One region of the Alcanivorax sp. P2S70 genome, then DNA from elsewhere that is predicted to be linked to it. Evidence: predicted binding sites of a transcription regulator. Region 1 holds the regulator's gene; each other region holds the start of a gene.
The links. The regulator sigma-54, encoded in region 1, starts transcription at its own class of promoters, with help from an activator protein. The targets are predictions, from matches to a motif close to TGGCACNNNNNTTGCTNT.
Positions count from the first base shown of each region.

Region 2: a site for sigma-54 is predicted at 817-834, ahead of glnL (nitrogen regulation protein NR(II)). Genes of this name have one in related genera too.
Region 3: a site for sigma-54 is predicted at 1,415-1,432, ahead of Q672_RS28340 (urease accessory protein UreD). Genes of this name have one in related genera too.

Region 1 is NZ_AXBZ01000014.1:12,126-14,395, forward strand. It holds gene hpf (ribosome hibernation-promoting factor, HPF/YfiA family) at 1-224, opposite strand, end outside; gene Q672_RS23690 (RNA polymerase factor sigma-54) at 264-1,715, opposite strand; gene lptB (LPS export ABC transporter ATP-binding protein) at 1,982-2,270, opposite strand, start outside.
Region 2 is NZ_AXBZ01000009.1:11,464-13,733, forward strand. It holds gene Q672_RS21020 (DUF4124 domain-containing protein) at 1-706, shown strand, start outside; gene glnL (nitrogen regulation protein NR(II)) at 875-1,954, shown strand; gene glnG (nitrogen regulation protein NR(I)) at 1,989-2,270, shown strand, end outside.
Region 3 is NZ_AXBZ01000034.1:241,928-244,197, reverse strand. It holds gene Q672_RS28345 (nicotinate phosphoribosyltransferase) at 1-1,188, shown strand, start outside; gene Q672_RS28340 (urease accessory protein UreD) at 1,472-2,270, shown strand, end outside.

The sequences.
Region 1 (2,270 bases):
TCGATGGCCGCATACATATCATCGGCTTCAGCGGTGGCGAACAGATCTGCCCCGGAGATGTGGATAGTAGATTCTGCCTTGTGGGTCTTGGGCTCCGGGGAAAGAATCACCTGAACACTGGTGATCTGGTCGAAATGGCGCTCCAGGCGGGAGAACTTGTCGCCTACGTAGGTGCGCAAAGCATCGGTAACTTCCAGGTGATGACCGCTGATATTTATTTGCATGGCTGGCTCCTTTACCTGCTTGTGGGCCGTCCCAGGCACCTACACCAAACGCTTGCGGGCGCTGGAAGACGGTATTCTCATCGCCTCACGATACTTGGCGACGGTCCGGCGCGCCACGTTGATTCCCTGCTCGTTCAGCAAGCTGGCTAGCTTGTTGTCGCTGAGTGGCTTGCGAGGGTTCTCTGCGGCGACCAGCTTCTTAATAATGGCACGAATAGCGGTGGAGGAACACTCACCACCACCATCTGTTCCCACGTGACTCGAAAAGAAATATTTCAGCTCAAAGACGCCGCGGGGTGTGGTCATGTATTTCTGATTGGTGACCCGACTGATGGTTGATTCATGCATCTCGACGGCATCGGCGATATCGGCCAGTACCAGTGGCTTCATGGCCTCTTCACCATAATCGAAGAAATCCTGCTGGACCTCGACAATCCGCGTGGCGACTTTCAACAGGGTGTCATGGCGGCTTTGCAGGCTCTTGATGAACCATTTGGCTTCCTGAACGCAGTTTTTCAGGTATTGGCCATCTTCACCGCTGGTTTTACGGGCAATGGCGGCATATTGCTGCTGTAGATTGACCTTGGGCAGGATGTCGTCATTCAGGCTGACCTGCCAGCGCCCGTGGTGCTGGCGGACGATGACATCCGGCACCGCATAATCGACTTGGCTCTCTCCAATTTGCTCGCCTGGCGCCGGGTCAAGGGTGCGGATCAGCGAGAGGGCATCAAGCAGTTCCTGTTCGGAGAGCTGTAGAACCTTGCGAAGCGCGGCATAGTCGTGCTTTTCCAATAGTTCAAGGTGGTCCAGAAGCGCCAGCGCAAAAGGCAGGAAAGGCGTGTCGGATTCCAGCTGGCGCAGTTGTACACCGAGGCAGTCTGCCAGGTTAATGCTGGCGACGCCGACCGGATCGAATTGCTGCAGGCGATGCTGAACGGCCAGTACCTCGTCGGCTTCGATGTGGGCATCCTCTGGCAGCCCTTCCTGGACATTCATCATGGTGACGATGTCGTCGATGCTCACGGTCATGTAGCCGCGATCGTCCAGAGATTCAATGATGGTGATGGCGATGAGTCGGTCCACATCGCTCATGGGGGTCAGGTTGAGCTGCCAGTGCAGGTGGTCATGCAGATTGCCGGACACGGTGTGCCGTTGCTGCCAGTCATCGGCGTCATCAGGGATTGACGCGGTGGCACTGCTCTGGCCGGAGTAGACGTCATCCCACTCAGTGTCGACACCGGGTTCGCCGTCGACAAATTCTTCCAGGGCGTCATCACGCTCTGCGTCCATCTCCTGACGATCTTCGTCATGCTCAGGCAGGGCGTCGTCGCCAAAGTCGTCGGCCAGTTCCAGCAGCGGGTTGCTTTCAACCGCTTGCTGGATCTCCTGCCGGAGATCCAGCGTGGACAGCTGCAGCAGGCGAATCGCCTGCTGCAACTGAGGTGTCATGGTCAGCTGTTGGCCGATTTGTAGTTGTAGTGTGGGCTTCATACTGCTCGGATTGGTGTGATCCCCAAAAACCCGAGAATAACAGCTTCAAACTTGTTCTAGCAATAATTGTGCCAGTGGTTCTTGTGTGGTAGGAGTCTGAAGCGTTAACAGTGAACGGTGAACCGTTGATGTTGCGCGGGCGGGTTTGCTGATTTTTTCGGGCTTTGATGGCCGCGGCCGGGGTCCTGGTTCGGCTTCTGGCGTTCGGAAACCCCGGGACTATTCCGCGCCGTTGTTCACTGTTAACTGCTCACTCGCCCTGGCTGTTACAGCCTAAAGTCTGCCCCCAGATACACATCCCGCACCTGCTGGTTCGAGAGGATGGTGTCGGCGTCACCGGATGCGATGATGTGGCCAGCGCTGACAATGTAGGCGGTGTCGCAAATGTCGAGGGTCTCACGCACGTTGTGGTCGGTGATGAGTACGCCAATACCACGTTCTTTCAGGTGCCGGATGATGCCCTTGATGTCGTTCACGGAGATCGGGTCGACGCCGGCGAAGGGTTCGTCCAGGAGGATGAAGTCCGGGTCGGTGGCCAGACCGCGGGCGATTTCG
Region 2 (2,270 bases), on a different contig from region 1:
GCCGCTCTGTTCCGGTGTGGTATACGCCGAGTCAGAGGATATGTCGGGAGCTGATGCGGCGGCATCATCCAAAATCTACCGGGTCGTCGATGAGAACGGCAACGTCGTTTTCACTGATCAGAAGCCGGGAGGTGCGGCTGCTACTGAAGAGGTGCAGTTGCGCAAAACCAATACCGTGCCAATCAAGCGCGTGGAGCTGCCGGTTGCTCCCGTTGAAGCGGTGTCTGGCACGGGGAGTGGCGAGGCTGAGTTTGCCGGGTACGATACGATTGCCATTACGGCGCCTGAGCCAGGCAGTACAATTCGCAACCCTCAGGAGCCGGTGAAGATCAGCGTGGATCTTGTTCCAGGCCTGCAGGAAGGCCATAAGCTGGTTGTCCTTGATAACGGGAATGAGCTGCCTGGTTTGCAGTTGCTGAACCCTGACAGGGGGGTCCACACTCTCACGGCCATGGTGGTGGATAGTGAGGGTGAGGTCGTAACCGAGTCGGCGTCTATCGAAATCTATATTCATCGCAGTACGGTAGGGTCGTACCGACCAGGGAATGGTCCTGCGGTGATTGGTCGCCAGGCAAGTACGGGGAGTTCTGCTTCGCAAGGAGCTTCTGCGCCCAGGGGTGGGGCAGCCACTCCGGGTGCTGGCGCATCCACGGGCACGGTAGCCAGGCCTGCATCACTCGGACGCCCCGCAATGAAAACCCCTTAATGCACCCATATGGTGCATTTCTTGTCTTTGGCGCGCTAAACTAACCACTCCTCACGGCTTTTTTCATGTCCCTTTGGCGTGATTTGCGCGTCTGACCCGTTTCTCTCAGGTGGCCTGATAATTGCTTATGCCCTGTTATGGGCCAATTAGTTGATAAGTGGTGTCGCCTTGCACAAACGGTTACTCGATCACCTGCGCACTGCAGTGGTCATGCTCGATAGTGAGCTGCACGTGCGTTATCTGAATCCGGCAGCAGAAATGTTGCTCGCGACCAGTGCCGTCCGCGCCATCGGTCAGCCATTGCCCGATTACTTCTTTGACGATGAAGAGGCACGGTCTGCCCTGCAGCAGTGCATCCGTGACGAGCACCCCTTTACGCGCCGGGAGGCGCGCTTGTCTGTGGCGCCGGGCAATGAGGTCACCGTGGATTATTCGGTCAGCCCCATCAATGAGCCCGGCCAGCCGCTGTGCCTCCTGTTGGAGCTTCAGGCGCTGGATCGGTTGCTGCGCATTACCCGTGAGGAGGCGTTGCTGCATGCCCACCAGGCAACCCGGGCGCTGGTGCGGGGTGTGGCGCACGAGATCAAGAACCCCTTGGGGGGCATTCGCGGCGCTGCACAGCTGCTGGAACGTGCCCTGCCAGACCCTGAGCTGACCGAGTACACCAAGGTCATTATTGATGAGGCGGATCGCTTGCGCTCTGTGGCAGATCGCATGCTGGGGCCTCGCAAGCCGCCAGAGTTTCGCCCGGTCAATGTGCATGAGTGCCTGGAGCATGTACGTCAGTTGTTACTGGCTGAGCATCCCCAGGGCGTCTCGATCTGGCGGGATTACGATATCAGCTTGCCGGATGTGGTGGCCGACCGGGACCAACTGATTCAGGTGCTGCTGAACCTGATCCGTAACGCCACCCAGGCGCTGCTGGAATCGTCAACGCCACAGGCGCGCATCGTGATGCGTACCCGGGTGCTGCGCCAGTTCACCATCGGGGTGCTGAGGCACCGGCTGGTGTTGCGCGTAGACATTATTGATAACGGGCCCGGCATCGACCCGGAAGTACAGGAAACCCTGTTCTATCCCATGGTCAGTGGCCGCGCCAGCGGCACAGGGCTGGGCCTTTCCATCGCCCAGTCGATCATCAGCCAGCATCATGGACTGATCGAATGCGAAAGTGTGCCGGGTGAAACCGTATTCAGCCTTTTGCTGCCCATGGAGCAGCCGGAGCTGATTGAGACAGAAGAGTCATGAAAGACACAGACACGATCCCTGGGAGAAGCAGGTCATGAGCGAAAGTATTTGGGTTGTAGACGATGACCGCTCCATTCGTTGGGTGCTGGAAAAAGCGCTGAGTCAGGAAAATTACGCCGTCACCTGCTTTGAAGATGCCGATGAAGCGCTCAATACCCTGGAAAATGGCGGCCAGGAACCGGACGTCCTGATCAGTGATGTGCGCATGCCGGGTACCGATGGCTTACGCATGCTCAAGATCCTGCAGCGCAAGAATCCGGATTTGCCGGTTATCATCATGACTGCGCATTCGGATCTGGACTCGGCAGTGGCGTCC
Region 3 (2,270 bases), on a different contig from region 1:
GGCGTTCCCTTCAACCGTCCGGGCTGGGATTACATTCTCGACAACTACGACGGTTACCTGCCCATCGAAATCGAAGCCGTGCCGGAAGGCACCGTGGTGCCCACCGGTAATGTGCTGGTGCAGGTCATGAACACCGACCCCAATTGCGCCTGGCTCACCAGCTATGTGGAAACTGCCCTGTTGCGCGCTATCTGGTATCCCACCACCGTGGCCACGGTGTCCCGCAACTGTCGCACCATCATCCAGCGCTACCTGGAAGATACCGCCGACAACAGCGACAGCCTGCCCTTCAAACTGCACGACTTCGGTGCCCGTGGCGCCACCTCGGAAGAAGCTGCTGCCCTCGGTGGCATGGCACACCTGGTTAACTTTGCCGGTACCGATACCCTGTCCGCGATCATGGCCGCGCGCCGTTACTACGGTGCCGACATGGCCGGCTTCTCCATCCCGGCGGCAGAGCACAGCACCATTACCAGCTGGGGGCGCGACGGTGAAACCCGGGCCTACGCCAACATGATCCAGCAATTCGGCGGGCAAGACCGGGTGGTGGCGGTAGTCAGCGATTCCTACGACATCTGGAACGCCATCGACAACCTGTGGGGTGGCGAACTGCGCGAGCAGGTAGAGCAGGCCGGCGGCACCCTGGTGGTCCGTCCCGATTCCGGCGAACCGGTGGAGATCGTCCCGGAAGCCATCGAACGCTTGATGGCCCGCTTCGGCTACCGCACTAACAGCAAGGGCTACCGGGTGCTGCCGGACTGCGTGCGCCTGATTCAGGGCGACGGCGTCTGTGCCCAGTCCATCGAAGCAATCTTGCAGGAAATGAAAGCCCGCGGCCTGAGTGCGGATAATGTGGCCTTCGGCATGGGCGGCGAGTTGCTGCAAAAGCTTAACCGCGACACCCAGAAGTTCGCCATGAAAGCCTCTGCCATCTGCATCAACGGCGAATGGCGCGACGTCTACAAGGATCCGATCACCGATCCAGGTAAACGCTCCAAGCGTGGCCGGTTGGCGTTAGTACGCAGAAACGAGAGCGTCCAGACGGTACGCGCTGATGCTCTTAACGGTGACGGTGTAGATAGTGAAGAGAACCAATTGATCAAGGTGTTCCGTAATGGAGAAACCCTGGTCGATTGGGACTTTGAAACCATTCGCCAGCGGGCGGCACAGGGCAACGGCGGCAATTAATCGGCCAATGTCCTGCCCCCGTGACCACATCGCGGATCAAGGAGTAAAGCGTTCCACAGCGAAGCCCGGCAATAGCCGGGCTTTTTGTTGCACACCACTTTCTACACCTCCCCTGTAGGAGCGTCGCTCGCGGCGCGATAGCCGCGGCGCGGCTCTCTTTCGCGGTGGAACCACCGCTCCTGCAAAACCGTGCCAATCCCCTGGCAAACTTGTATACCACCTTGTATGGCACGGTTGCTGCATAAAGTTGGTGCATGGCAACCGGCAGGAAGAGGTCTGGCTCGTGACCGTACAGGAACCGGCACCGACACAACGGCGACATCCCAAGACACCAGCCCATGGCAAGGGGTGGAAGGCCCGGCTGCAGATGCAGCTGGAGTGCGCCATTACGGGGCAAGGCGCCAAGACTGTCATGACCGGCCTGCACCATTATGGGCCGCTGCGCGTTCAGCGCCCCTTCTACCCGGAAGGCGGCACCGCCCACATCTACCTGCTGCATCCCCCCGGTGGCGTGGTCGGTGGCGATGGTCTGGAGATCGACATCACTGCCGGCACGCAGGCCCATGGCCTGTTCACCACCCCCGGTGCCACCAAGTTCTATCTCAGTGCCGGCGATACCGCCCGCGTCAGCCAGGCCCTAACCGTGGCCCCCGGTGGCACCCTGGAATGGTTTCCCCAGGAAAACATCTTCTTCCCCGGCGCCAAGGTGCACATGGACACCACCATTGATCTGCATGGTGATGCCCGTTTCATGGGCTGGGAAATCTCCTGCCTGGGGCGGCCGGTGAACAGCGAGATCTTCGAGCAGGGCAATATCGATGCGCGCTTTCGCATTAATCGCGACGGCAGGCCGCTGCTGATCGAGCGCCTCAAGGTGGATCAGCCGCGCCACCTCAATGCGTCATCCGGGCTGCGTAACTTTCCCATGCAGGCTTTGTTTGTGGCCACTGGTTGCAACGAGGTCTTGCTGGAACAGGCCCGCGACATCATTGAGGGCAACACCGGCGAGATGCCCTGTGGCCTCACCTTGATCGACGACATTCTGGTGATGCGTGTGCTCGGCACCCGCTGCGAAAAAATCC